Regions from separate parts of the Vibrio cidicii genome, predicted to be linked through region 1. Evidence: predicted binding sites of a transcription regulator. Region 1 holds the regulator's gene; each other region holds the start of a gene.
What was found. Region 1 encodes PurR, which represses purine synthesis genes. Its sites were predicted from a motif close to TNANGNAAACGTTTNCNTNA; they were not measured.

Region 1 (9,920 bases):
ACCGACTCGGCTAATGGTCGCGTGCAGATCATTGATAGTCTGGTCAGCAATGGTAGTTATGTGCGCGGTTCAAGAATTGAAAAATCTGTCTTAGGTTTTCGTAGCAACATCGCTTCAGCGTGTGACATCAGTGAATGCATCCTGTTAGGCGATGTGAAAATCGGCGAGGGTTGCGTGTTGCGCCGCGTGATCATGGATAAAGAGGTCGATGTGGCACCTGGCACGCAGATTGGTGTGAACTTACAGGAAGATAAGAAACACTTCCATGTATCGGAAGAGGGCATCGTAGTGATTCCAAAAGGAGCTCGTGTTGGCTACTAGCAACTTGTCTGTTTTGTTTGTTGCTTCTGAGGCTGAAGGGTTGATCAAGAGCGGTGGCTTGGCGGATGTCGCCAGGGCACTGCCGGAAACCTTGGTTGAACTTGAGCAAGACGCTAGGCTGGTTATTCCGGCCTATTCAGCGATAGATGGTCTTGCTGACGATGAAGTGGTGTTGGAGAGTCAGTTGGATTTCTGGCCCCATACCTCTTATCAAGTTAAGCAGCGGATGTTAGGTGACTTACCCGTCTATCTGATTGCGTGTACTGCGTATTTTGATCGACCAGCCATGTATGCGGAAAACAATCAATCTTATGCTGATAATGGCGAGCGCTTTGCCTTTTTCAGTGCCGCTTGTTTGGATATGTTGCCTAAGATCGGTTTTCGTCCACACATAGTGCACGCCAATGACTGGCATACTGGCTTAGTCCCATTTCTGCTCAAGTATCGTTACGCCAACAACGAGTTTTTCGCTGAAACACGCAGCGTCCTCTCTATCCACAATGCTGTGTTCAAAGGTGTTTTCAGTTATCAAGAACTTCAGTGCTTGCCTGAGTTTCATAGCCGATATGTCCCTGAAGTGGCGGTGAGTGCAACTCACATCACTATGCTCAAAGCAGGAGTGATGACCGCAGATAAGATCAATGCGGTCAGTCCTACCTATGCAGAAGAGCTTAAAACCGAACTGGGTAGTCATGGCATGGCTTGGGAGTTTCAATACCGCGCTGTGGATTTGGTGGGCATCTTAAATGGCTGTGACTATTCGGCTTGGAATCCTCAGACCGATGCCTTCCTGCCGACGCGCTATGAAGCGACCTTGCACAGCATGGAGCAAGGCAAACGCGACTGTAAAGCGGCACTGCAACAACAAGTCGGGCTTCCCGTCAAAGACGTCGCGATGTTTGGTATGGTGTGCCGGCTGACCCATCAAAAAGGGGTACACTATCTGTTGCCGATCCTGAGTGAGTTTTTAAAGCATGAAGCTCAATTGGTGATTGTCGGTACTGGCGATCCACTACTGGCGATGGAACTCAGAGATGTAGCTGCCCGTTTTGCTGATAAGCTTGTCTTTGTCGAAGCATACGATAATCAACTTGCACACTTGGTCGAAGCGGCTGCCGATTTCTTTCTGATGCCTTCTGAGTTTGAACCATGTGGTTTAAATCAGATCTACAGCATGGCCTATGGCACCTTGCCAATCGTTCGTGGTGTGGGTGGTTTGAAGGACAGTGTGAATGATTACGACGCAAATCCTGCCGAGGCAACTGGAATTGTTTTCCAAGATCCAACCCCTCAAGCTCTGTTGATCAGTATGCAGCGCGCTTTACTTCTCTATGCACAAAATCTAGCGGAAGTCCGCCGGGTACAGTTGCAAGCGATGCAGCAAGATTTTTGCTGGAGTAAGGCTGCTCAGCAATACTTAAGCCTTTATAAAGCGGCGCTAAGAATTGGTTAACAAAGTCAGAAATTGAGTAAAAGGCACGCTTTTACGTGCCTTTTTGCTTTTTTTATTCCAACGCAAATCGCTATTGAGCCTTTCTATGGTAGGATTTCCGCCCTATAGTTAGCTAAGAGTGAATGAGCGGTATAATCCATGCCTCAAACGTTACTGTTTCATAAAACCTATTTACATCCAACCAGCCAGGAGTGGGTGGTTTTTGTCCATGGTGCGGGAGGTAGCTCCTCAATATGGTTTAAACAGATAAAAGCGTATAAACAACACTTCAATCTGTTATTGGTGGATTTAAGAGGACACGGAAAATCGAATCAGTTGTTTAAAAATCTGATGAGTAGCCGCTACACGTTTAAAGCGGTGACGCACGATATCCTTCAGGTGCTTGATCATCTGAAAATCCACTCAGCTCATTTTGTCGGTATGTCGCTTGGCACCATTATTGTTAGAAATCTTGCAGAGATGGCAAGTGAACGTGTGAAATCGATGGTACTTGGTGGCGCGATTACTCGCTTAGACGCTCGTTCGCAGTTTTTGGTGTCACTTGGTAATGTGGGTAAACACATTCTTCCTTACATGTGGCTATACAAACTGTTTGCCTATATCGTGATGCCGCAAAGGAATCAACAAGAATCTCGGCACCTGTTTATCCGTGAGGCCAAAAAATTGTGCCAAAAGGAGTTCAAGCGCTGGTTTATCCTAGCGGCAGAAGTTAACCCACTGATGCGCTACTTTAAAGAAAGAGAGCTGCCTATCCCGACGCTCTATTTGATGGGCGACAAGGATTACATGTTTATCAAGCCAGTAAAAGAGATGGTCGCAGTTCATAAACAGAGCGAACTGTTGGAGATCCGCGACTGTGGACATGTTTGCAATGTCGAACGCCCCGAAGAGTTTAATCGCTATTCAATCAATTTTATTCGCAGACAAATTCCAATTTAATCTGTGTTTAACTGCTGGTGTCGGGTTCGCCACAACACCAGCAGAGAGCAAATTGCCCCTCATTTTCCTCACCGCAATTTGAACAGCACCAATAAGTAGAAACGCAGGATTGGTGCAAGTACTGGCTAACGATTTTCATTGCTGCCTGGTATTGCTGAGGTTCATGTATCCATATATAGGGGTCGCTTTCACTGGTCGCAGGTAGCTCACCTTTTAAACCGAACAGATTCTCTCCCCGTATCTCACACTCGATATTCTCACTTCTCAATAGTTGACAGACGATATGTGCCTCAACAGGAGAATTGGCAGTAAATACACGCATCTTTTACCGTTCACTCTCTACAGTAGACTGAGGGCGATATTTGTTCATCAACCATTTCACTACCATAGGAAAAAGCCCAAGTAATAGAAACGACAGCAAAACGGCAGGTGAAACGATCCCGGAGAGTGAATCGATCTCGGCGATTTGTGTTCCGGCGTTTAGATAGACAACCGTGCCGGGTAGCATGCCAATTTGACTGGTTAAGTAAAAGCGACTGGCAGGCATTTTACTGAGCCCCATCAGAAGGTTGATTAGAAAAAAAGGAAACACGGGGATTAGTCGAAGTGATAGCAGATAGAAAGAACCATCTCGCTCAACACCTTGATTAATGGCCTGTAACTTATCAGAAAATTTCTTTTGCACCCACTCTCTTAGCAAATATCGACTGCTTAAAAATGCCAATGTAGCCCCAACGGTACTGGCGAAAGAGACGAGCAACAAACTAAACCAAAATCCGAACAAAGCAGCACCGAGTAAGGTAACGACAGTGGCTCCGGGGATGGAAAAAGCAGTCAGAGCAACGTATAGAAAAAAATAAGTGATTGCGGCCGTTAGCCAATGTTGGCTGATAAAGTTGCTAAGTAATTGCTGTTGAGCTTTGGCATTTTCTAAAGTGAGGTAGGGCGCAAAGTGATAGAGTAAAATAGCCATCACACTGACTAAAAGAAGGCCAAAAAGCAGTTTTTTGTTCATCGTATTTTCCAAGTTAAATTCTTTAATCTAAGACAGGAAAAAGCACAAAAAAATTTCATACAAAGCGAAAAAACTAAGCACAGCGTTGAATACGCCGAGTAAAGAAAAAGCCACTTCATTGTGAAAGTGGCTTTCAGAAACTTACTCAAGCTTAAGAGGAAAGCTTGTTGACTAGCTCATCTCGGCGCTTTTGAGGAATGACGCTCCAGTGTGTCCCATTGATAGCGCCTTCTAACGCCCACAATAGTTCAAGGCTAACACTTCCACTGTGCGTGTTTTTGATCGCTTCATAAGCACCAACAGAGCCTTGAATTTCCAACTGCTCAACCGTTTCAATACCTGCTTTTTTCAGCATACGCTCAGTTGCCAGCCTTAGATTTGGTAAATCTTTCAGACGATCGGGTTTGGCAACAGCTTGAAGCTCTTTTTCTTTTCGGGCGCTGTCCAAAGCTTGTCTTGCGACGCTCATCAATGCCGTCTTGTTGTCCCAAAGTGAATCGGTTACCGCGTAGTATTTGGTAACAACAGGGAAGCCACGTTTTTTGTAAACATAAGGCCTAAGGCCCTGTTTTTCGAACAATGAGGTTGTATTTTGATCCGCGCGAATATGGAGCTGATCTTTGACGACCAATGCAAACATGGTCTCATCTGCAAAAAGGCCGAATCCGCCAAACATAGAGCGAGATTTTATCGCACCAAGTTGCTCAAAAAGCTTCATCGAATCTTTGAGTATCGGTTTATCCATGATGTGTTATCTCGGTGTAATTACAATTACGCCACCCATAAATCAGGTCCGAGAGATTAGCAAACCAATGCATACAAGATGTCATTAGAGAGTCAACTTAATGTAATGCATTTTTGCCATCGGGAACCCCGCTACCTACCAAAACAGTATTTGGTTTAGGCCGGAGGCTTTGCGTCCCACCCTTTCAGATGGTTTGCCCTGTGCGTGACAGCTAAAGGATACGATTTCTATTGGACTAACATCACATTTTAGGATTGAAAGTGTGATCTTGGTTCAGGTAATAGTTTGCGGGAAATGAGGAAAAACTCGTGTGCGACAGTATCTGGTTATTTGTCACAATAATGATTTTGTTTTGACACAAAAAACAGACGCCGAAATGGCGTCTGTTTTTTAACATTCTCAGTTCAGTTTTTTAACTGTGTCGCGGATAACGATTTCTGGATGCATCTCAAAAATGCGTTTATCGTGCTCCTTGTCTTTAATGCGTTCTAGGAGAATTTCAAATGCATTTTTACCCACACGGCGCTTTGGCTGGTGAATCGTGGTAAGCGGTGGAGAAAAGTACTCGGCCAGTTCTATGTTGTCGTAACCGATCACTGATATGTCGTCGGGAATACGAATGTCGAGTTGTTGTAAACGGCTCATTAGACCAAGTGCCATAGTGTCGTTAAAGCAGAAAATCGCGGTTGGGCGATCGTCCCAAGAGGCAATCTTATCGGCGACCAGTACTGCAGTGTCACATTCAAAATTACCTTCTAAGATCCAATCTTCGTTGACCGCTAGGTTCGCTTCTGCCATTGCGCGTTTAAAGCCAAGAATTCGCTCCTGACACGCCGCTTTTTCAAAATGACCGCTCAAGCAGGCAATCTTGCTGTGACCGTTATCAATCAGGTACTTGGTTGCGAGATAGCCACCTTCTTCCGAGTTATCGATGATCTTGTCGGCTTGTGAGCTAATTGGACCCCAGTCCATGATTACTTTTGGAATATCGGCGTGTCTATCGAGCATTTCACGCAGTTCTTCGGTCAGATCTGAACACATCACCAAGATACCGTCGACGCGCTTTTCTGCCAGCATACGGATATAGTCGCGCTGCTTTTCATAGATGCCACCGGTATTACATAGAATCAAGGTATAACCTTGGCGGTAGCAGTAGCTTTCTACGCCATCAATCACTTCAGAGAAAAAGAGGTTAGTTGACTGAGTAACCAGCATGCCAATGGTGCGAGTTGTATTGCATTTCAAACTGCGTGCGACGGCGCTGGGCGCGTAGTTGAGCTCATCCACCGCTTTCATTACTTTTTCTTGAGTTGCTTCTGCAACAAAGCGGGTTTTGTTGATCACGTGTGAAACGGTCGTGGTTGATACGCCGGCTAAACGTGCGACATCTTTAATTGTGGCCATAGTCTTGTCCTGTCCAAGGTTACCGCGGGAATAGTTGGCCGGGTAACGCTCTTGCTACCTTTCTTTGCATCGGTCTTGAACATGGAAAGAGACCCAAGAAAAGCAGCAGCTTAGCTAAAAAAACACAAAAACCGCTGTTTTTCAGCGGTTTGCATTAAATTCATATTTTATCGTTTGCGGTCTCAATTTTATATCGAGATACGTCAGCAGGCAACCAGCTCAGCACGCGAATATTGTATCCGTGTTCACACTTTATTGGTTAAGCTTCACTCGAGTGATTGCTCTATTGATAAGCCTGTAATTATTATCTAAGTAAATAGTCACTGTCCAGTTTACAAAATGCAATTAATAGTTTTGCGACACTGGCATAGAAGCCAAATTGGTCGTGTTGAATACACTGCTGGTAAAATTGCGGCAGCCAAGAAAGCAGCATGCTTTCAATAAACTGCTGCTGCTCGGCAAGTGCGGTTTCCATATGGCGCTCTTGTTCCAGCTCATTCGAGCGGATAATTAGATGGCCTAAAAAGTCCAGTTGAATAGCGAGGTGATCCGCAGGTTCATTGATATTTTCGCTCACTTTTACGCCGTGATCTGTCATCAGTTTTTCCATTATTCTGGCAGGTTCAGCGTTGAGTAACCCGGATTGATCGAGATAGATAGAAGCGTAAGGCAAAGCGCCATGTTTTGCGCTTTTCAGAAAAAGGTCGCAAAAGTCTGCGGCCAGTTCAAGTTGAGCATCTTGACGGTCAAGCAGTTTATTCAGTGTTTCCACCAGTTGCTGCGCTTCAATCCGCAAACGGTCATTTTCGGCTAAATCAGAAAGAAATGAGCGAATTTCTGCGCTGTGATATTTGTCCAGTTCGACTTGGTTTAACTCTTTGGCAAAAAGACTCGAAAACCACCAGTAAATTTCGGCACGTTTTTCATTAAAGGTTTTGATTTCTTGCATTTTATTCCTGCTCCTCAAGGCTTCTCTGATTAGTCTAACCAATAAAAATGAACAGCGGTCGCCCTAATTATTAATGGGTTATTTAATTATATGTCACCTTGTAAATGGGCAAAAAATAAGCTTGTCTTGAATCAATAAAACCTGAGATTGTTGGGTTAACTTTGATGTGACGCTAGAAATGTGACTATTTATGAATAGAATAAATCGGCGTAGACAAGAATGACAGAAAGTGGTGTAAATGAGCTATCACGTATTAGTCGTAGAAGATGATGTAGTGACACGAGCTAAATTGGTGGGTTACTTCCAAAATGAAGGATATACCGTCAGTGAAGCAGAAAGTGGAGCAGAAATGCGTGAGGTATTGAACAACCAAGCCATCGATTTGGTGATGTTGGACATTAATCTCACTGGAGAAGATGGCTTGCTTTTAACCCGTGAACTGCGTGGTCAATCGGATATCGGCATCATATTAGTGACAGGTCGCACGGATAGCATAGACAAAATTGTTGGTTTGGAGATGGGGGCGGATGATTACGTGACCAAACCGTTTGAGTTAAGAGAGCTGTTAGTTCGAGTGAAGAACCTGCTATGGCGTATGTCTTTAACCGATACGGCAAAGCAAAAAGGGCGTGCCGACGAGCAGGAGCTGCATGTTGTGCGCTTTGCTGATTGGACGTTTGACATTCATCGTCGGGCATTGAGCCGCAATGGTGAACCGGTAAAATTAACCAAGGCGGAGTATGAGTTATTAGTAGCACTCTCGTCATATCCCAACCAGGTGCTGAGCCGTGAGCGCATTTTAAACATGATTAGCCATCGTGTTGATGCGCCTAACGATCGCACCATCGACGTGCTGATTCGCCGCATGCGTGCCAAGATGGAGTTTGACCCCAAGAATCCGCAAATTTTTGTCACAGTTCACGGCGAAGGCTATATGTTCGCAGGCGATTAAAAGCCAGAAATGCGCTAAAGCAGACCGCTTGATCTCAGTGTCGAACAATAAAAAACGAGCTGCACAGTCAGCTCGTTTTTTATTGGATGGCTTCGTTTTAAGCAGGATTTTTCGCGGCGACTTTTTCGTTGTTAGGTGCAGTGGTCAGTAAATCGCGCAAAGATTGCCAAATAATGCCTAAAGTTTCATACCAATAGCGTTCGGTTTGCTCTAAATAGAGCGCTTTTGGCGCGTATTTGTCCCAAGCTTGGGTGATCTCTTTTTGCGCCAAATAGTTGGTAGGGGCTGGCAAAGGGGTTAAGCCGGCATCGTTAAACTCTTTCAAAGCTCGGGTCATGTGACTGGCCGAGGTAACCAGCACCAACTGCTTCTGCCGAACAAAAGCGGCGGCCTGTCGTGCTTCTTCCCAAGTATCTTTGGCATCTTCCAACAAGATAATGTCGGATTTCGCTACCCCAAGCGCTAGAGCCACATTCGCCATCATCCGGGCATGACTGATTTCAGAACCGCCAGCGTAACCAGACAAAATCATTTTTGCTCCCGGGTACATACGCAAAATGCGAATCCCTTCAGCAAGGCGCATCAAGGCGGTGCGACTGAGTTCAGAGGTCGGGGGAATTTGGTCGTCCACTACATGGCCATTACCCAATACCATCACGTAATCGACACTTTGCACTTCAGGTAGAAAGACCGAGTATTGGCGCTCTAGAGGCATTAAAAGTTTGCTGGCAACGGGTTGGAATGAAACCAGAAAAATGCCAGTAAAAGAGAATAAAATGACAAAGCAACCTGTTTTTTGCCTGGTAGTAAACATAATCAACATCAGGCCGAGCAGGCCGATGATGAGTAGCGCAGGCAAAGGCATGAGAAGCGCAGATACCGCTTTTTTCAGCTCAAACATACAGAAATAGTCCGAAAAAACATCACTTGACAGTAAAAAAGAGAGAATCCCTCTTTATTCCTGCTTTCCTTATGACAGAATAGCAGCACGATTCGATATGATAACCCAAGCCACAGTGAACCAAGACCGTAATTTCGACGATATTGCCCACAAATTTGCAAAAAATATTTACGGATCAGATAAAGGTGAGATCCGCCAAGTGATTGTTTGGGAAGACCTTGAGCAGGTTTTGACCGCAATCGATGCTGGCACGAAGGCGCTGACTATTCTCGATGCGGGCGGTGGCTTAGCACAAATGTCGCAAAAGCTTGCTAAGCTCGGACATCAGGTTGCGTTATGTGATCTATCTTCTGAAATGCTGCAATTGGCTGAACAGGATATTGCAAAAAACGGTTTGCTTGCGCAGTATCGGCTGATCCATTCTCCGGTGCAGTCCATTGCTGAACATTTGGAGCAACCAGTGGATTTATTGCTGTTTCATGCGGTCATGGAGTGGTTAGCCGATCCGAAAAGTGCGTTAGAGACGCTGCTTGAGCAAGTGAAACCCGGCGGGGCGGCATCCATCATGTTCTATAACCATCATGGTTTGGTTTATAAAAATGTGGTGTGCGGTAATATTCCACATGTTTTGCAAGGCATGCCGCATCGCAAACGCTTTAAACTGCAACCGCAAAAAGGCCTCGATCCGCAACAGGTTTATCAGTGGATTGAAGATGCAGGATTTGAGATTGGTGGAAAATCCGGTATTCGCTGTTTTAGCGATTACATAGGTAACCGACAGAATATGGGCGACTACCAGTATGAAGACGTGTTGGCACTGGAAAAACAGTTGTGCCGACAAGAACCATACCTCTCGTTAGGCCGATACATCCACGTATGGGCGAAAAAGAAAGAAAAGCAGGAATAACAATGAGTGAGACAACTCTCAATGCTGCAGAGCAACCAATCGATGAATTGGTGAGCTGGGTTAAGCAGCACGATTTCTCATTGAACCTGACCACAGAACGTCTGGCATTTTTGATAGCCATCGCGGTGTTAAGTAACGAAAGGTTCGATGAAGAGTTGGGTGAAGGTGAATTGCATGATGCGTTTACTATCGTCACTCGATTATTTGAAGAAACAGGTGAGGCGTCGGCGTTTCGAGCCAACAACGCAATTAACGAACTGGTTAAACAGCGCCTTATCAGCCGTTTTACCAGTGAAGTGACCGATGGAGCAAGCATCTATCGTTTGTCACCACT
Region 2 (9,920 bases), 280 kb from region 1:
GTCGATGACCGTCAGTTCAATATCGTTGCCGCGACAAAAACAGTTGATCGCCGCACCACCAGCCAAAAAATTCAGCACCATCTGCTGTGTCACTGCGCTGGGCGCGATGCTCACCCCTTCATCCGCGATGCCGTGGTCACCAGCAAACAGCAACATTTGCGGTTTACGCAGTTCAATCTCCACCGCCGCTTGGCTTTGGCCCTGACTTTGGATGAGTGCCAGTTGCAACGCCACTGTCTCCAATTGACCGAGAGCGCCAAGCGGCTTGGTTTTGTTATCGATAATGTGTTGAATTTGCGCGGCAAATTGTTGATCTAACATGACGTCCTCTGTCTTAAACTGACGGGAAAAAGAAGTGACTTAGTGTAACCTCTAGCGACAGCGGATCGCTAGCGCTAAGCTAATGATAGTAAAGACGACTTGCTGAACACTATGAGCGGCGAATCAATTAGGAGTAACGATGAGTATCAATCAGGACAATCACTGCGTAATCATTGCTGGCGCGACTGGCTTGGTTGGCTCAAGGCTACTTCAGCACATTTTGCAGCACGACGCGATTAGCACCGTCTACGCATTAAGTCGCCGGCCGCCACAGGTCGAGCATACAGGCAATGGTAAGGTACATTTACTGCTCGATCCTGAGCTCAAAATTACCGCTTGGGAAGAAAGTTTACCAAGGCCCACCATCGGGTTTATCTGCTTGGGCAGCACGCGAAAGGAAGCTGGCAGCCGAGCAAAACTGCGACAGGTGGACTTTGAACTTGTCTGTCATGTAGCGCAGAGTATGAAGGTGCTTGGCGTGTCCAAGTTGGCCGTCGTCTCCAGTTTGGGCGCGGATGCACATTCTCCATTCCACTATCTAAAGTGCAAAGGACAGATGGAAAATGCATTGATGCAGATGGAGTTTGAACAAATGGTGATCGCCCGGCCCGGCCCGGCCCTTTGCTAGGAGCGCGAGAGCAGCAACGCCAAGACGAAAAATGGCTGCAATGCCTGATGCGACCAATCACCCCTTTGCTGCGTGGCCGGCTACACAACTGGACACCCGTCAGCGCAGACACGGTCGCCGAAGCAATGCTTTATCGCACCTTCAGCCATCCTCATCGCAAAATAGAGATTTTGCATAAACTTGAGATGGAACAGTTGTTGTCACAGTTTCGCTAGGTTTTACGCTGCGAGTCGGGTGTCTGACCGTTTGATGCTCTTTGCCCTTTCTGCGCTTAAGCGCCTGCGAAGTCGTTGCCAGCGCTGGCGTGCAATGGTCTAATACACCTTTTGCAGCTCTCAATGGTACGCCGGATGCACCAGGATAATCAGCCTACATTCTTCTTTTTTGATTATGAAACTTGGGGAGTAAGCCCCGCTAAAGACCGCCCTTCCCAGTTTGCGGGGGTACGCACCGACGAAAATTTCAATGTGATTGGCGAGCCGCTGGTTATCTACTGCCGATTGCCAAGCGACTATCTTCCAGCGCCAGAAGCGGCCTTGATTACCGGCATTACCCCGCAAAAAGCGATGCAAGAGGGGCTGTCTGAGCCCGAATTTATTAGCAAAATCCATGCAGAGCTGTCAAAACCCAACACCACTAGCCTTGGCTACAACAGCATTCGTTTTGACGACGAAGTCACTCGCTATACCTGTTATCGCAATTTCATTGATCCTTATGCGTGGAGTTGGCAAAACGGCAACTCGCGTTGGGATCTGCTGGATGTGATGCGCGCTTGTCACGCCCTTCGCCCAGAAGGCATTACTTGGCCGGAAAATGATGAGGGCTTTACCAGCTTCAAATTGGAGCATCTGTCCGTCGCCAACGGCATCGAACACAGCAACGCGCACGATGCGATGGCCGACGTTATTGCCACGATTGAGATGGCCAAAAAGCTCAAAGCGGCCCAGCCGAAACTGTTTGATTACTTTTTCAACATGCGCCATAAACGTAAGCTGAATGCGCTGATTGATATCGTCAACATGACCCCCTTGATGCACGTATCCGGCATGCTTGGCCGTGAATGTCAGTACACCAGTTGGGTGGTGCCTTTGGCTTGGCATCCGACCAATAACAACGCTGTGATCGTGATCGATTTGGCGAAAGATCCACAGCCGCTGTTTGAGCTAAGCGCCGAGCAGTTACACGAACGCCTTTACACCAAGCGAGAAGATCTTGACGAGCTGCTGCCAGTACCAGTGAAATTGGTGCATCTCAATAAATGTCCCATTTTGGCTCCTGCGAAAACGCTGACAGCAGAAAATGCGGCGAATATTGGTATTGACCGCGAGCAGTGTTTGGCCAACTTAGCGCAGATACGTCAACACCCAGAAGTGCGGGAAAAATTGGTGCAACTTTTTTCCATTGAACGCGAGTTTGCCGATAGTGATGATGTCGACAGTAAGTTGTACGACGGTTTCTTCTCACCAGCCGATCGCGCCGCGATGGATATTATTCGTCAAACCGAGCCAAACAACCTCGCTGCGCTCGACATCACCTTTAACGACAAGCGCATTGATCCGCTGCTGTTTCGTTATCGTGCGCGTAACTATCCGTGGACATTGAATGAGAGCGAACAACGTCGCTGGGCCAACCATTGCCGAGAGTACTTCGAAAGTCGTATTGAAGAGTACATGCTCAATTTGGAAAACTTGGTGCATGAGCACGAAAGCGATGAAAAGAAAATAGCGATATTGAAATCGGTTTACCGCTATACTGAGAGCTTGATCTCATAATTATCGAGCGCCATACGGCGTTGACTTAGCAGTGTGTTTCTACTCAAGATGAAATTCTCTTTGAAAACCCTACTTGACCTGATGTTGTCATTTGGCCTTATTTTTCTTTCGCTCAACATCGGCATGGCGATTTCCCACTGGCTAGAAACCTCCATTCCTGCCAGCGTGATTGGCATGCTGGTGCTGTTTCTCGCCATGGCGAGTGGGCTGGTCAAAGTCGAGTGGGTCAAGCCGGGCGCAAGTTTGTTGATCCGCTACATGATTTTACTTTTCGTGCCAATCAGCGTGGGTTTAATGGAGCATTTCGATCTGTTACTCGCCAACGCGCTACCCATTTTAGCCAGTGCGATTGGTGGCACCTTGATCGTTTTAGTCAGCCTCTCTTGGCTACTTGATCGCGTTTTGCATAAGGAGAGCTGATATGTGGTTACTGGTTACTCTCCTGGTGTTTTTCTTTGCCCGCTGGCTGGCGATAAAAATCAACAAGCCGTTGGCGAACCCTTTGCTGATCAGCATCGGTATTTTGATCCCGCTGCTTACTTATCTGAAAATCCCGTTTGAACGCTATTACGCCGACAACCAGTGGATCAGTTACATGCTGCAACCCGCAGTGGTAGCACTGGCTTATCCGCTTTACGAGCAGTTGCCGCAAATCAAAGCCAATTGGCGCATCATCACTTTCGCTTGCCTGATCGGCAGTGTGATGTCGATGATGACCGCGACCGCTATTGCTGTGCTGTTTCACGCCGACATCACGCTAATCGCCAGTTTGCTGGGGAAATCAGTCACCACACCGATAGCGATGGAAATTTCCAGTCAGTTGGGCGGCGAAGCGGCGGTTGCTGCCATTCTCGTGCTGCTGGTTGGCTTATTTGGCGCGATTCTCGCCTATCCTATTTACAATCTCATTGGCATAAAACACCCGATTGCACGTGGTTTAACCATGGGCACGGTGTCACACGCACTCGGTACCGCGACCTGCGCGGAGAAGCAGCCTGGAGATGCCGCATTTTCTTCACTTGCTCTGGTCCTGTGCGGCGTGATTACCTCGATTCTCGCACCCTGCTTCTTCGCTTTAGCCATTTGGGCATATCACTAATGGTCAGGCCCACTCTCGGGCCTGCACCTGTTGATCTTAAACCGTCAATCACTCGCTAAAATGGCAATATTGGTGTTAACTGTAGACTTTGAAAGATAAAAATCGCATTGGGAAAAACTGCGACCTCGTTAACAGTTATTTTCAATGCAATCGAATACATGTGTGAGCTCACTCTAACTATGCAACGTGCAAATTCGTTGCACCCTTAAATGTGAGATGTATCACTGTAGGTTTTTGTCGTTCGCATAGAATATCCTTCCATGCAATAACAAGGATTCATCATGAAGAGTCGTATTGAACAAGCGCTAGCAAGCGCACCGGCATCAATTTCTCAATACCTTGCACCTATCGTTTCAGACGACCATTTTGACGCGACCCTTTCCAAACAGCAGTTCGATGAACTATTGGAAAAGACAGGACTGGCAGACAACGAACTGCGTGTCGCGCTGTTGCCTTTCGCTGCGGCTTATTCTTACGCCCCTATTTCAGAGTTCTATGTTGGCGCGATTGTTCGCGGTCTATCCGGAAAGCTCTATTTTGGCGCGAACATGGAATTTAATGGCGTACAACTGGGCCAAACCGTCCACGCCGAACAAGCGGCGATCAGCCATGCGTGGATGAAAGGCGAAGAAGGCATTGCTGACATCACCATTAACTTCAGCCCTTGTGGACACTGCCGCCAGTTTATGAATGAGCTCTCTACGGCGAAAGTGCTGAAAATTCAGCTACCTCAGCGCGACGAGAAAGTACTGCACGACTACCTGCCCGATTCTTTTGGCCCGGCAGACCTTGGCATTGAGTCCGGCTTGATGACGAAAGTCGATCACGGTTTTTCCACTGACGAGAGTGACGAGCTGCTCAAAGCGGCCATCTCGGCGATGAATCGAAGCCATGCGCCCTACACACACAACTTGAGCGGTGTCGCTCTGCAAGTGCGTAGCGGCAAAACCTATCTGGGTGCTTATGCGGAAAACGCCGCTTTCAATCCTAGCCTCCCACCGCTGCAAGTGGCCTTGATGCAACTGCTGCTTGATGGTGAACGCTTCGACAACATCCAGTCGGCGGCTTTGGTCGAGAGCCACAAAGGCAAAATCAGCCACCTTGCGTGCACCCAATCTACTCTTGAAGTAATCAACCCTGATATTCCGGTGACTTACCTCAATATCTAATCCATTTCCGTTTGCCCTGTTTTACACAGGGCTTTCTTTTGCCCGCACCAGCAAACGTTTGCTTTGGCAGTGAATTTGGGTATCATCCCTCGCTGATTATCTTACTGCTCTCACTCTCTAAGGAAAAACAAACTATGTTCGGTACAGCTACCCGTGAAGGAGCAACTCGTGTACTACTGCTGGGTTCAGGCGAGCTCGGCAAAGAAGTGGCGATTGAGTGTCAACGCTTGGGTCTGGAAGTGATCGCCTGCGACCGCTATGCAGATGCTCCCGCCATGCAAGTGGCCCATCGCAGCTATGTGCTTAATATGCTCGATGGCGACGAACTGGAAAAAATCATTAAAGCGGAAAAGCCCGCCTTCGTCGTACCAGAAATTGAAGCTATTGCTACCGATAAACTGGTAGAGCTAGAGGAACAAGGCTTAAACGTGGTGCCTTCTGCCAAAGCCGCCAAACTCACCATGAACCGCGAAGGCATTCGCCGCTTAGCGGCTGAAGAATTAGGGCTAGTCACCTCACCGTATCGTTTTGCTGATAACTACGAAGAGTTTGTCGCTGCGGTTGAAGCGGTCAACATCCCGTGCGTGGTTAAGCCCGTGATGAGCTCTTCTGGCAAAGGGCAGAGCGTAATCAAATCTGCGCAAGATATTGAGAAGGCTTGGCAATACGCACAAGAAGGCGGCCGCACTGGCGCAGGGCGTGTGATTGTCGAAGGGTTTATCGATTTTGATTATGAAATCACTTTATTGACGGTAAGAGCCGCTGATGGTGTGCACTTCTGTGCGCCGATTGGTCATCGCCAAGAAGATGGCGACTACCGCGAATCTTGGCAGCCACAAGCCATGTCAGAAAACGCGCTTAAAGCCGCAGAGTACGCCGCTGAAGAAGTCGTCAACGCCTTGGGTGGCTACGGTATTTTTGGTGTTGAGCTGTTTGTCAAAGGCGACAAAGTGATCTTCAATGAAGTGTCACCTCGCCCTCACGATACTGGCATGGTGACCATGATTTCTCAGGAAATGTCGGAATTTGCCCTGCACGTACGCGCCTTTACAGGAATGCCGATTGGCAAAATCGTCCAGTACGGTCCTTCCGCATCAGCGGTGGTACTTGGCAACGGCAAATCAGACAATATCCGTTTCGATGGGATTGCCGATGCACTGGAAGCGCCGCAAACACAGTTGCGTTTGTTTGCCAAGCCGGATATCGACGGGCGTCGTCGCCTTGGGGTTGCCCTCACTCGTCGCCAAAGTTTAGAAAAAGCGATTCAAGGCGCAATAGACAGCGCGAAAAAAGTGAAAGTGATTTACTAAACTAAGACCGTTTCAAGCGATACCATTTGCACGAATGAAAAGGGTTGGCATTTCGCCAACCCTTTTTGCTTTCGACTCAATTAGGCAGTAGCTTCAATCAAGTAAACATGCTCAGCAAAACGGCTTAACCCTTTTTGCGCAATTTTCGGATGACGTTCATCGGCAATGTCGTCAAACAGATGTGTCACCTTCATACCCGCGAAAAGACGCTCTACTTCGCTTTGTGCAACGCTAAAAGGCGGTCCTGACATCTCTTCTTGCGGATAATCCAAGGTGATCAACAAAATCCGCCCACCCGGGTTTAATAGCGAACGCACTCGCTGCACGTATTCAAGCCGCATCTCTTGGGGCAGCGCAATCAGGGCTGCGCGATCGTAGACGATATCGGCTTTGGAAAGCGGCGCCGTGAAGAAATCACCAGCATAAATGGCGAGTTCATCAAACTGATACAGCTCATGCTGGCCTGACAGTGTGGTCACCGTCGGGGTGTAAAAGTGCTCTGCAAAAAACGCCCGAACGGCAATGTGGCTGAGCTCCGCGCCTTCGACTTGGTCATGTTTTGTCGCCAGCCAAGCTAAATCTTCCGATTTACCACACAGTGGAACAAGTACCTGATCACTGCGCTTAGGCTTTGTTTCCTGCCAAAAACGCACCAGCAACGGATTAACGTCTTCTAGGTGGAAACCGATATGATTAGCGGCCCATTTGCCGTGCCAAAACTCTGGATCTCTCATATTATCTTTCTTTTAAAGTGACTTTCGCCCTAGCCTAACCAAAAAGAAGCGCTGAAAACAGAAAAATGTTAGGCCATTCACCTTGTGTTAATCGAACAACGTTAAATTGGCTACTGAACAGAAACGACGACATCGAGGTCAGTAACCATAACAACGTGATTTGCAACACAGTTACACAAGGTATTGACTCTTAGGTCTTGTTTTTCGTCATCACACCCCAATTAATTAGATAGCTTGATTTGTGTTTTAGCCTTTAGTTACACCGTTTACTAGGACAAACAAGTTAAGGAGAGTGAATGAGCTTGCTTCTTCGTACTACCGCATTGATGCTTTTATTACTGAGCCGTGCCCCCGCATTTGCGGCTATTCCCAATGCTCCATCAAATCAAGAAGAGCCGCGTGCCAACAGCCAAGGTCAAGTCTCTTCTAAACTTTTCCGTCACAGCCTGAGTGGTTTATACGGTATTCAATCAACTCACACCCAACCGACTCAACCCTATAGCGACTTCGATATTCTTTATAGTAAAGCGCACCAAGCCCAGCTTGAGTTGGAAACCATTGTCAAAAGTACAGCCCTGCTGACCGATACTCACCCCTACTTCGCCGGAGTAAAATCGGCGCAACGTGCTAAAGAGAAAATTGCGTTAGAGTTGAACGGAGATGCAAGTCGAATCACAGACTTGGCTCGCGCAACAATTGTAGCCAATGACGTAGCTAGCTTAGTGAGTGTTTACGAGGTGTTATCACGAGAAACTCGCGTTGTGAAAGTGAAAAACCGCTTCAAGACGCCAGCCGAGTCAGGCTACCGTGATTTGAACCTGTTGGTGCGTTTGCCAAAAACCAACCTAGTGGCCGAAGTGCAACTGCACTTAAAAGCGATTGCGGATGTGAAAAGTGGCCCAGAGCACGATCTGTATGAGCAGATCCAAACCATAGAGCGCCAAGCTTCGGCAGCTCAGCGCGACTTAAATGAAATGGAGCTGGCCGCAATCAAACAACTGAGAAACCAATCGAAAGACCTTTACCAACAGGCTTGGCAACCTTATTTGACGACACATCTAGAAGCGGCGTAAAACACTGGGTGAAATGGCCAACTTAAATAGACAAAGACCACACATTGCGTGGTCTTTGTATTTGAAAATCGATTAAGGCTTTATATTCTCAACTCTGGCTTTCAATTTTTGCCCTGGACGGAATGTAACAACACGTCTGGCTGTGATTGGAATGTCTTCGCCTGTTTTCGGGTTGCGGCCAGGTCTTTCATTCTTATCACGTAAGTCAAAATTACCAAAACCTGATAGTTTCACCTGCTCGCCGTTTTCTAGTGCTTTACGAATCTCTTCAAAAAACACCTCAACCGTTTCCTTGGCGTCCCGTTTACTGAATCCAAGTTTCTCAAACAGGTTCTCTGCCAAATCGGCTTTTGTGAGCGCCATAAAAACTTTCCTCAAAGCTATGTTAAACCTTGCTACACCGTAGGTAGCGCCAAACCAATTTGCCCTACCAATCAACAACATATCGGGCTTACATCGGAAAGTGTATGCCAAGCTTCTGATTTACGCCAACTTTTTATTTGATCTAAATCTCGCCGTGCTACGAAAAATCCCACAGTTTTAGGTTGGTTTTTGAAGGATTACAACAAAAAAACTAATAAAGCATTCACTCATAAAGATGTTTTCACCAATAAAGTAGAACTTATCAGCAAATAAATCTATTTGATATTTTCGATATCAATGGATTGTTTTTTGTTCACCAAGGAAAAACTTCTTACTTAATCAGTAGCTTGTGTTAGCAACCTAATGCACATCATCACCCCACCTCCCAGTGATTTATGTCAAAATCACTGGCTTCAGAGCAGTTCAATTTGCTCTGCATCTTGAACACAAGTCACACCCAAAGCACACAACTGTTCAATCACCGAGGGGGCCGATTCAGCAAAGACAGCTTTAGTGGCGGCTAAGTTCAACACAACGCGAAAGCCCGCTGCAATCAATTGTTCAATCGATTTTTTTACACAAAAGTCGAGCGCTAAACCACCAACGATCACCGTATCAATTTGATTGGCGCGCAAAAACTCAATACCACCCGTGGATAATTTTTCGGCCTGATCGTGATAAAACGCGCCATACGGATGCGCATCTGGATCGATACCTTTGTTGATCTGGAAGTCGTATTCGCGCACCGCAGGAAGCCCCGGAAGCAGCTCGACACCCGGCGTGCCAACCACACAATGCGGGTTCCATTTGATGTCCACTTCCGGCAAGCCCACTGGCTCAAGCATGTTGGCGGGCGTTTTTGCTTCCCACGCTGCGCCCGGAGGGTGCATATCACGCGAAACGAGCTTCAGTTTCGCTTTTTGATGGTTGCGTGTCAGCTCATCAACAATCTCTAGCGCCCCAGCGACGGGCAACTCCGACGGACATAACTCGCTAAACCCCTTTTGCGGGTCCACATCTAATGCGGCTGTCGTTGCTCTGTTAATACGAATCATGGTGATTCTCCTCGTTGGTCTAACGTAGACAAGTTTGAAAATAGGTCACGTGTTTATCTGCCAAACTATAAACTTGGGCTGGTTTGCCACCTTTGCCTCTACTACTGGCGGCTATCTTATTGGCACTTTCAATGACTCCCGTATCGATAAGGCGCCGCTTAATGGTCATGCGATTGACCTCCACACCAAACTGGGCATACGCAGAAATGATGTCAGAGACGAGAAACTCTTTCTCCAAAGCAAACAGCACCACCGAAGTGTATTCAATCGCTGCTCTGAGTTTTGTCCATGCCAGCTTAATCAAATCGGCATGGTCAAAGGCCAACGCCACTTCACCGTTTAAAATCCGCTCGAGCGCAAACCAACCCAATTGTTTGTCGCACAAGCCACAATTAT
Region 3 (9,920 bases), 430 kb from region 1:
TAAAAACGGCAACGCCAAAAGATGAAATCGAGTAGGAGGAGGCCTCACGGCCTCCATCCTCTCACACCACCGTACAAGCGTGGGTCGCATACGGCGGTTCCGAATATACCTTTAGTGACTCATACCCATCTCTCAATGAGTACAATCCCCTCTCCTTGAACCATTTGATTGGCATGGCGTGATTCAACTGGGGCGAGAGGGCTAAGTGCCACCACCCTTTATCTGACATCGCCAGCTTCCACGCATTTCGCTCTGTTACACCTTGGCGTTGTAACCATGTCGCTATGCTGTATCTGCGTTTGCGCTGTTTCAGGCGGTAGCATCTCAACCGACGCCGTATCCATTCGTCCAAGCGCTGCATCGCACTTTGACCTAGGGCGAGCTTGAAGTAGTGCTGCCAACCTCGTAGGTATTGGGTTAACTCGGTGATGATTACCGACAACTCTCGACCTCGATTTCGCTTCGTTATTTTCCGCACTCGCTGCTTCATTTGAGCTTGTGCCGGTTTTGATATCAGGAGAGTTCCGTCTATCTTGAAGCTATGACTTAGGTAGGCTCGCTCCGTCACTCTTGTTGCTGCACTTTTCTCTCGATTTACCGTGAGCTTTAGCTTCTGCTCCAAGAACTCCGTTATCGACTCTTTGACTCGATGGGCGGCTTCCTCACTACGAACGTAGATTTGGCAGTCATCTGCATATCGACAGAACTTATGCCCTCTTCGCTCTAACTCTTTGTCCAGTTCATCTAATACGATATTGGAAAGTAACGGAGATAATGGCCCACCCTGTGGTGTTCCTCGTTGTCTTCGCTCTACTAACCCATCTCGCATTAAGCCTGCCTGTAGATAGGACCTGATGAGCTTTAATACTCGTTTATCACTAATGTCCTTAGATAATCTGCGCATCAGCCTATCATGGTTCACCGTGTCGAAGTATTTGGCTAGATCGATATCCACTACATAACCCCGCCCTTCTCTGATATAGCGGCTTGCTGCCGCAAGCGCATGATGCGCACTGCGGTTCGGCCTGAACCCGTAGCTGCTGTTGGAGAACCTCGGCTCATAGATGTCTGACAGTACTGATGTGATCGCCTGTTGGACTATCCTATCCAGTACCGTGGGGATACCTAATTGCCTGACGCCACCATTCGGCTTGGGGATTTCTACACCCAGAACAGGTTGAGGTTGGTAGCTTCCGTCCAGAAGACTCTGGCGGAGCGCTTGCCCATTTGAAGCTTGCCGAAGTTTAGAAATGGTCGCTGTGATGTCGAGTCTGTCGACACCTGCGCACCCCTTGTTCTTCTTCACGCGTCGAAGGGCATGGTTCAAATTCGCTGAGGAGCTGATTTGTTCCATCAGCGCAGTAGGGGTCACCAAGACTCGTCCTCCTTTCTACGCCGATCATGCTTGTCATTCTTCGTGACCATGAGCTTTACTTGCGGTATTGCCCATTGGGACGTAGAGATGATTTTCATCTTGCTATGACTCCACATGATTGAGTGTCTAGTGACTGCTTCTTGATATATTCAGTTCAGGCCTTCCTTTGAGTTGTACTTCCTCAAAGTACTATGCCTTCTGCTGACTTCTCATTGCCCATCACACAACATCACTGCTGTATTAGTCTCATCTGAGACAGGCAATGAGATCTCCCGAGGTAAGACGTTGCTCTTTCCCTTGGTCATGCCTGATTTACCTATACACACTTCCCGTCGAGGCATTGGGCTATTCTATCTATTGCTAGGTTACCCAAGTTGTACAGGCCTACTATCAGGTTTCTGTTCGTCACAACCAAGTTTTGCCGTTTGCTTCCTTCAGGTTTCACCTCACGGTGAACACCCTTGCATAGGCTAACGGTTCTCGCTCGACTGAGCCCGTAGAGGACTTTCACCTCCTAGATCAACGCCATGCTCGGCGCACAAGAAAAAAGCCCTGATTGCGAATCAGGGCTTTTCTGTTTGGTCAGAGAGCGTGAGCTTACGCTTCGTCGTCTTCTTCGTCATCCATTTCAGCGTCACGTGTGCGGCGTAATTCAGCTTTACGAATTTTCGCGCTTAGCGCTTCCGCTTCACGTTCCTTGCGCATTTGGCCTTTGCGCTCGTTACGAACAACTTGGTTTTGCACAAACTCAGCCAGCTCTTTTTCCGCCCAAGCTTGAGCCAGCGCTTCACTTTCAAAACCCATTTGGCGCTTGGAGACAACTGTCTTACGAGATGTCACTTGACGAGTGATCTCTGCCGCCCAACCTTCACGTTTTTCAGTTACGCGGATAGCAAATTTTTTGTTTTTCGACATTTGAAAGTTTCCTAAGGGATTATTAAGGGATCAACGCCATCCCTTGGCAAGCGCGGTATTAGAGCACAAATAAAAGAGGTTGGCTATCCATCACTGGATAAAAAAACCGCCAGAGCAAAGCTCTAGCGGTTGAAGAGATAAGGTACTGTTACTGGCGATTAACCGAGATTCTTACGTGCGTTCTGGAACATACGCATCCAGGCACCATTTTCACCCCAGTTATCTGGGTGCCATGAGTTCGCCACCGTGCGGAAGACACGCTCTGGGTGCGGCATCATGATGGTGACGCGGCCGTCTTTGGTTGTCAGACCGGTAATCGCATTTGGCGAGCCGTTCGGGTTGTTCGGGTACTGCTGAGTCGGCTGGCCGAAGTTATCCACGAAACGGACGGCAACCGTGCCTGATTGCTCGATCGCGCTGAGGTGCGCTTCGTCGCGAACTTCCACGCGACCTTCACCGTGAGAGACCGCAATCGGCATACGAGAACCTGCCATGCCATCGAAGAACACAGAATCCGACTTCTGCACTTCAACCAGACTAAAGCGCGCTTCAAAACGCTCCGATTCGTTGCGCACGAAACGTGGCCACAAGTCTGCACCCGGGATCAGATCTTTCAGGTTAGACAGCATTTGACAACCGTTACACACACCTAGCGAGAACGTGTCCTGACGGTTGAAAAACTGCTCGAACTGTTCGCGAGCCTGTGCATTGAACAGCACCGATTTCGCCCAACCTTCACCCGCGCCCAGCACGTCACCGTAGGAGAAGCCACCACACGCAACCAGACCTTGGTACTCATCCAGTACCGCTTGGCCAGTCAGAATGTCGCTCATGTGAATGTCGACTGCGTCAAAGCCCGCACGGTCAAACGCTGCCGCCATTTCAACGTGTGAGTTCACGCCCTGCTCACGCAGAATCGCCATCTTAGGCTTCGCGCCTGTGTTGATCATCGAAGCGGCGATGTAAGGTGCCGCGACGTCTTGGTTGACATCAAAGCTCAGTGACACGTTCAGACCTGGATCTGAGTTGTCTTTTTTCGCCGCAAATTCTTGATCGGCACACGCTGGGTTGTCGCGCATTGCTTGCATCTTGTGTGTCGTTTCGGCCCAGATGGTACGCATTTCGGTACGTGAACGCTGAAGAAGGACTTGTTCACCCGAAGTCACCACAAATGCATCTGATGCGTCAACTTCACCGATAACGTGTGAACAATCTGCCAGACCATTAGCCGCCAGCGTGGCCAATACCGCATTCAGTTCATCGCTCTTGACCTGAATTACCGCACCCAACTCTTCGTTGAACAGCGCAGCCAGTACGTCGTCACCCAGCGTTTCAATGTTGGCTTTCACACCACAGTGACCCGCGAACGCCATTTCAGCCAGCGTGACAAACAGACCGCCGTCGCCTTTATCGTGGTAAGCCACCAACTTGTCGTTGCGAACCAGAGTTTGCATCGCATCGAAGAAGCCTTTCAGTTGCTCGGCATTGTCAACGTCAGCCGGCTTGTCACCCAACTGCTTGTAAACTTGCGCCAAGGCCGTCGCGCCCAGACGATTCTGACCGTTACCCAGATCCACCAGCACCAGAGATGTTTCACCCAGATCGGTACGCAGTTGTGGTGTGATGGTCTTACGCACATCTTCCACACGCGCAAACGCGGTGATGACGAGCGACAGCGGCGAGGTCACTTCTTTGTTTTCGCCGTTCTCGTTCCACTTGGTCTTCATCGACATCGAGTCTTTACCAACCGGAATGGTCAGGCCCAACGCAGGACACAGCTCTTCACCCACGGCTTTCACCGCTTCGTACAGACCCGCATCTTCACCCGGGTGACCGGCAGGAGACATCCAGTTCGCTGACAGTTTGATGTGTTTAATATCGCCGATATCGGTTGCCGCGATGTTGGTCAGAGACTCACCCACCGCCAGGCGCGCCGATGCGCCGAAGTCAAGCAGAGCGACAGGAGTGCGCTCGCCCATAGACATCGCTTCACCGTGGTAAGTGTCGTAGCTTGCTGCCGTTACCGCGCAGTTGGCCACTGGCACCTGCCAAGGACCAACCATTTGGTCACGAGCGACCAGACCGGTCACGGTGCGGTCACCGATGGTGATCAGGAAGGTTTTCTCAGCCACAGCCGGCAGACGCAGCACGCGATCCACCGCTTCATTGAGTTCGATACCGCTGCGATCAATCGCTGGGCTGGTCACTTTCAGCGTGGTCGCTTCACGGTGCATTTTCGGCGGTTTGCCAAGCAGAATGTCCATCGGCATGTCGATTGGCATGTTATCGAAGTGGCTGTCTTCCAGAGTCAGATGACGCTCTTCCGTTGCCACGCCCACGACTGCATAGGGTGCGCGCTCACGCTTACAGATAGCATCAAATGCCGCCATGTGCTCCGGCGCAACCGCCAGCACATAACGCTCTTGCGATTCGTTACACCAGATTTCCAGCGGGCTCATGCCCGGTTCATCGTTTGGCACGTCACGCAGCTGGAATTTACCGCCACGATCGCCATCGTTAACCAGCTCTGGCAGTGCGTTCGAGATACCGCCCGCGCCCACATCGTGGATAAACGCGATTGGGTTCGCATCGCCCAGCTGCCAGCAGCGGTCGATCACTTCCTGACAACGACGTTCCATCTCTGGGTTTTCACGTTGTACTGAAGCAAAATCCAAATCTTCTGCCGACTGACCCGACGCCATTGAAGACGCTGCGCCGCCGCCCAGACCGATGTTCATTGCCGGACCGCCCAGCACGATCAGTTTCGCGCCAACCGGGATTTCTTTTTTCTGTACGTGTTCGTCACGAATGTTACCCATGCCGCCAGCAATCATGATTGGCTTGTGGTAACCACGGATCTCTTCACCCGCGTGCGAGGTGACTTTCTCTTCATAAGTACGGAAGTAACCCAGCAGGTTTGGACGACCAAATTCGTTGTTGAATGCCGCGCCGCCCAGAGGACCTTCAATCATGATATCCAGCGCGCTCACGATGCGGCTTGGTTTACCAAAATCACTTTCCCAAGGCTGAACAAAGTCAGGGATGCGCAGGTTAGATACCGTAAAGCCCACCAGACCCGCTTTTGGCTTACCGCCGATACCGGTTGCGCCTTCATCACGAATTTCACCGCCGCTACCGGTTGACGCACCTGGCCAAGGCGAAATCGCCGTTGGGTGGTTGTGCGTTTCCACTTTCATCAGAATGTGGGCGTCTTCGTGGTGGTAAGTGTATTGACGTGAGTCCGGATCCGGGAAGAAACGGCCGACTTTCGAACCGGTCATTACCGCCGCGTTGTCTTTGTAGGCAGACAGCACGTGATCCGGCGTGGTTTCGAAGGTGTTCTTGATCATCTTGAACAGCGATTTGTCCTGATCAACACCGTCAATAGTCCAATCCGCATTGAAAATTTTGTGACGACAGTGCTCAGAGTTCGCCTGAGCAAACATCATCAGCTCGATGTCATTCGGGTTACGACCCAGCTTGATGAAGTTCTCCACCAAGTAATCAATTTCATCTTCCGCCAGTGCCAGACCAAGGGAAACGTTGGCTTCTTCCAGCGCAACACGACCACCAGAGAGGATATCCACCTGAGTCATTGGCGCTGGCTCTGCCACGCTAAATAGCGCTTGTGCCGCGTCGAGTTCCGTGAACACCACTTCCATCATGCGATCGTGCAGCAAGGCTTGCAGAGTGGTTACCTGCTCTTGCGTCAGCGCCACTTCGCTCTCAACGTAGTATGCCGTACCGCGTTCCAGACGTTTGATCGACGCCAGACCACAGTTGTGCGCAATATCCGTTGCTTTAGAAGACCAAGGAGAAATAGTGCCCGGACGAGGCGTCACCAGCAGGAGTAAGCCCTGTGGCTCGTGTTCTTGAATGGTTGGACCGTAAGTCAGCAGCTTCTCTAACTTTTCCAGTTCCTGAGCGTCTAACTCGGTTTTGAGGTCGGCAAAGTGCATGAACTCAGCGTAAATACCGCTCACAGGCAGGGCTTGTTCACGACAAAGTTCCAGAAGTTTGTTAACACGAAACTCAGAAAGAGCTGGGGAGCCACGCAAAATTCTCATGTGCTTAGGTCTCTTATGCAATTGATTAAGGTGATATTGGAATAAATTCAAAAACTTAATGAAAAACTTGCGAACTTATGCCGATTCCACCTCTCCTTTGCGGGCGCATTATAATGGATTTATTTTTGTGATGTAACAGCAAAAGCAACCGTTTGCGTCATTTTTTTTGTCAAACTAGCAATACAGGCAAAATGTTCTGTTGCTTGAACATCGGCGATGAGAAATCAGGCTTTTACTTTGCCAGTGCAGCGAGCTTTGATATAAAGGGACCAATTGCTTCTTGAGAATATCGTTAATGCGCTTGATCCCGTTCGCCAGAATCCGCCACTATCTTCTACTCTCGGCCGCCGTGCTGATGCTCTCTGCCTGTCAGATAGAGTCAAAACCCGCCAGCGAGCTGGATCAGATCAAACAACGCGGCGTACTGCGCGTGGGAACGCTCAATAACCAGCTCTCTTACTACATCGGCCCCGATGGTCAAGCCGGCTTAGATTATGAACTGGCCCGTCAATTTGCTGACCAACTTGGCGTGCGTTTGGAAATCAAACCCGCTTACCGCCAAGCCGAGCTGTTTCCAATGCTCAAGCGTGGTGACATTGACCTGATCGCGACCGGATTGAGCCAAAGCAAAAATGCCGTTAACCAGTTTCGCCCGGGACCTGCGTATTACTACGTCAGCCAACAAGTGGTGTACAAGAATGGCGATTTACGTCCGCGCAACCTTGAGCAGCTCATTAGCTATCAATCAGAAAAGCAACAGAACACCAGCAGCGAAGCGCAAGGCGATGACAGCATCAATGACGCCGCAGCGGCCACGTTGCAAGTGGTTAAACAATCTCAGTACGCTTCTACGCTCAGAAGATTGCAGAAGGATTACCCCGAGCTTGCCTTCCAAGTGATCTCCAACGCTGACACCAACGATCTGCTGAAAAAGGTTTCGCAAGGTGAACTGCGTTTTACCGTAACCGATTCGGTTGAGCTCTCTCTTGCCCAGCGTTTGTATCCAGACCTTGCTCTGGCTTTTGAGCTGACGGAAGATCAACCTGTCTCTTGGTTTGTGCGCCGTTCGCCAGATGAATCGCTGTACGCCATGTTGATAGAGTTCTTTGGCGATGTGAACCAATCGGGGGAGCTGGCGCGTCTTGAAGAAAAGTACATCGGCCACATCGGTTCCTTTGATTACGTCGACACACGTGCCTTTATTCGTGCGCTCGACAGCCGTTTACCGAAATGGGCACCGCTGTTTGAGCAATATTCGGCGGAATTTGACTGGCGTTTGATCGCTGCATTGGCTTATCAAGAGTCCCATTGGAACCCACTGGCTAAATCGCCAACGGGTGTGCGCGGCATGATGATGTTGACCCTACCTACGGCGAAAAGTGTTGGGGTGAGAAATCGCCTTGATCCGGAACAATCGATCAAAGGCGGCGTTGAGTATCTGCGCCGTATTGTTTCGCGAGTGCCAGAGTCGATTCCCCAGCATGAGAAAATTTGGTTTGCCTTGGCCTCTTACAATGTTGGCTTCGGTCATATGATGGACGCGCGCCGCTTGACCAAAAAACAGGGCGCTAACCCCGACTCTTGGGGCGATGTCAAAGAGAGATTGCCACTGCTAAGGCAGAAGAAATATTTTAGCCAAACCCGCTACGGCTTTGCCCGTGGTGATGAGGCGAGAAATTACGTGGAAAACATTCGCCGCTACTATCAGTCGATCATCGGTCATGTGGGGCAACGATCTTATTTACAAGCCAATGATGACGGGGAAATATTGGTTATTCCACCGCTTGAAGGCGAAGAGTTACTCACCCCCGATGAGATATCGGATGTTGCATCTGAACCGTCGGATGAAGCCGAGCTCTCATCTGTCTCGGCAGAAAAGTAGTTCCTGCCGAGGATTTTTCTCTTGGTGGATTGATTTTTGGGGAAGGGTTTCTCTAAAATCGCCCATTCGCTATTTACTGGCGCGTTGTCACTGAACGCGCCTTATTAGCCAGTAGAGGCGGCTTTAGCGCGCACTGCGCTTGAGTTCTCAATCAACCATTTCCATTCATTCTTCACTCCCAGTGATGGGAACAAGCAGAGCTGATGGGGATTTTTTGTCGTAAGCAGGAGGTCGTGATGTTGAGACGTCGTGTCCAATCAAAACGCCTAAATAAAACCGTTGCCGCTAACCGCCGCAAACGTAAATTAGCCAACACTAAAAGAAAAATTAGCGCACGTAACCGTATTTTCGTTCATCTTGTCAATCACGCTTAATCATTCGCAAACATCTACGCTCGGTAGATGTTTGCCCGCTTATCTCTCTTCTCGTTAGTTAGTCGCGCCATCATCTTGCCCAGCATCGCGCTTTGACGCCTCTTTCTGCGCTTTGATCTCTTTGCGCCGACGTTGAAAAAACGCCTGCAGTTGCTGGCGGCATTCCTCTTCCAACACCCCCTTTTCCACCGTGGCATAGTGATACGCAGCCTGACTGCTGAACAGATCCATCACTGTGCCTGCCGCACCGGCTTTGAGATCCGGCGCACCATAGACGATGCGTTTAACCCGGCTGTGCAGCAAGGCACCCGCACACATCGGACACGGTTCAAGCGTCACATACAAGGTAGTATCGAGCAGACGATAGTTATGCAGCGTCGCACCCGCTTTGCGCAGCACTTGAATTTCGGCGTGCGCAGTGGCATCGCAGGCACCAATGGAACGGTTCCATCCTTCCGCAATGATCTCACCATCCTTGACCAGCAACGCACCGACGGGCACTTCACCTTCTGCTTCAGCCTGCTGGGCAAGTTCCATCGCTCGGCGCATGAAATGTTCATCTTCAGGGGTAAAAGTGGCGGTTGTATCTGTCATGGAAACCTCATCTGTTGGGGGCGCAATTATAGCGGCATCGCCGGTGCAGATAAATGCTGCGCCAGATAATCCACCAGCAAACGCACTTTCGGCGATAAATGGCGGTTTTGCGGATAAAGCGCCCAGACCCCTTCCCGGTCATCACGATAGCTTGGCAGCACTTCGACCAAACGGCCCGAAAGCAGATGCTCTTCGACGTAATAATCCGGCAATTGCGCCAGCCCCATACCTTTGAGCACGGCATCTAACAGCACGACGCCGCTGCTGCAACTGAGGCGTCCTTTGACACGAATCGAGCGCGACTGCTGATTTTCTTTGAAACGCCAGTGATCGTATGTCCCGACCAGACAACTGTGTTTAGTCAGTTCAGACAGAGTGTGCGGCGTGCCACATTGGGCAAGATAGTCCGGCGTCGCACAGACATACAAATGGCGATTACTCAGGCGGCGGGCAATAAAGCTGGAATCGTCCAACTGACCAAGACGCACCGCGACATCCACGCCCTGCTCAATCAAATCCAGTTTCTGGTTGGTCAGAACCAATTCCAACTCCAGCTTCGGATGCTGCAGCAAGAAGTCGTTCAGCAACGGCGCAATTTTCTGTTCGCCGTAGGTAACCGGCGCCGTCACTTTCAATTTACCTCTCGGCGTTTGTTGCATCTGAGTCACCGTCAGCTCAGCCTGCTCCAGCCCCTCCAGCAATGCACGGCATTG

Region 2: the regulator PurR is predicted to act here: its motif matches at 5,036-5,055, upstream of purT (formate-dependent phosphoribosylglycinamide formyltransferase).
Region 3: the regulator PurR is predicted to act here: its motif matches at 6,498-6,517, upstream of purL (phosphoribosylformylglycinamidine synthase).

Annotation. Positions count from the first base shown of each region.
Region 1 covers NZ_CP035921.1:2,868,765-2,878,684, forward strand. Annotated here, with positions in the region: gene glgC (glucose-1-phosphate adenylyltransferase) at 1-321, shown strand, start outside; gene glgA (glycogen synthase GlgA) at 311-1,774, shown strand; gene EWA64_RS14115 (alpha/beta fold hydrolase) at 1,913-2,713, shown strand; gene EWA64_RS14120 (putative signal transducing protein) at 2,721-3,035, opposite strand; gene EWA64_RS14125 (TVP38/TMEM64 family protein) at 3,039-3,728, opposite strand; gene EWA64_RS14130 (TfoX/Sxy family DNA transformation protein) at 3,880-4,473, opposite strand; cyclic di-GMP riboswitch class I at 4,592-4,681, opposite strand; gene purR (HTH-type transcriptional repressor PurR) at 4,873-5,877, opposite strand; gene torD (molecular chaperone TorD) at 6,182-6,826, opposite strand; gene torR (two-component system response regulator TorR) at 7,065-7,778, shown strand; gene elyC (envelope biogenesis factor ElyC) at 7,876-8,679, opposite strand; gene cmoM (tRNA uridine 5-oxyacetic acid(34) methyltransferase CmoM) at 8,777-9,586, shown strand; gene mukF (chromosome partition protein MukF) at 9,589-9,920, shown strand, end outside.
Region 2 covers NZ_CP035921.1:3,148,359-3,158,278, reverse strand. Annotated here, with positions in the region: gene cobT (nicotinate-nucleotide--dimethylbenzimidazole phosphoribosyltransferase) at 1-321, opposite strand, end outside; gene EWA64_RS15355 (NAD(P)H-binding protein) at 461-949, shown strand; gene EWA64_RS15350 (Rossmann-fold NAD(P)-binding domain-containing protein) at 997-1,164, shown strand; gene sbcB (exodeoxyribonuclease I) at 1,300-2,721, shown strand; gene EWA64_RS15340 (CidA/LrgA family protein) at 2,770-3,141, shown strand; gene EWA64_RS15335 (LrgB family protein) at 3,143-3,820, shown strand; gene cdd (cytidine deaminase) at 4,102-4,989, shown strand; gene purT (formate-dependent phosphoribosylglycinamide formyltransferase) at 5,124-6,299, shown strand; gene EWA64_RS15320 (thiopurine S-methyltransferase) at 6,380-7,033, opposite strand; gene EWA64_RS15315 (RelA/SpoT domain-containing protein) at 7,330-8,106, shown strand; gene ihfA (integration host factor subunit alpha) at 8,179-8,469, opposite strand; gene EWA64_RS15305 (isochorismatase family protein) at 8,883-9,524, opposite strand; gene EWA64_RS15300 (NUDIX hydrolase) at 9,544-9,920, opposite strand, start outside.
Region 3 covers NZ_CP035921.1:2,440,510-2,450,429, reverse strand. Annotated here, with positions in the region: gene EWA64_RS12245 (hypothetical protein) at 1-3, shown strand, start outside; gene ltrA (group II intron reverse transcriptase/maturase) at 62-1,354, opposite strand; gene EWA64_RS12235 (DUF3622 domain-containing protein) at 1,973-2,290, opposite strand; gene purL (phosphoribosylformylglycinamidine synthase) at 2,449-6,357, opposite strand; gene mltF (membrane-bound lytic murein transglycosylase MltF) at 6,653-8,239, shown strand; gene tadA (tRNA adenosine(34) deaminase TadA) at 8,668-9,207, opposite strand; gene EWA64_RS12215 (LysR substrate-binding domain-containing protein) at 9,234-9,920, opposite strand, start outside.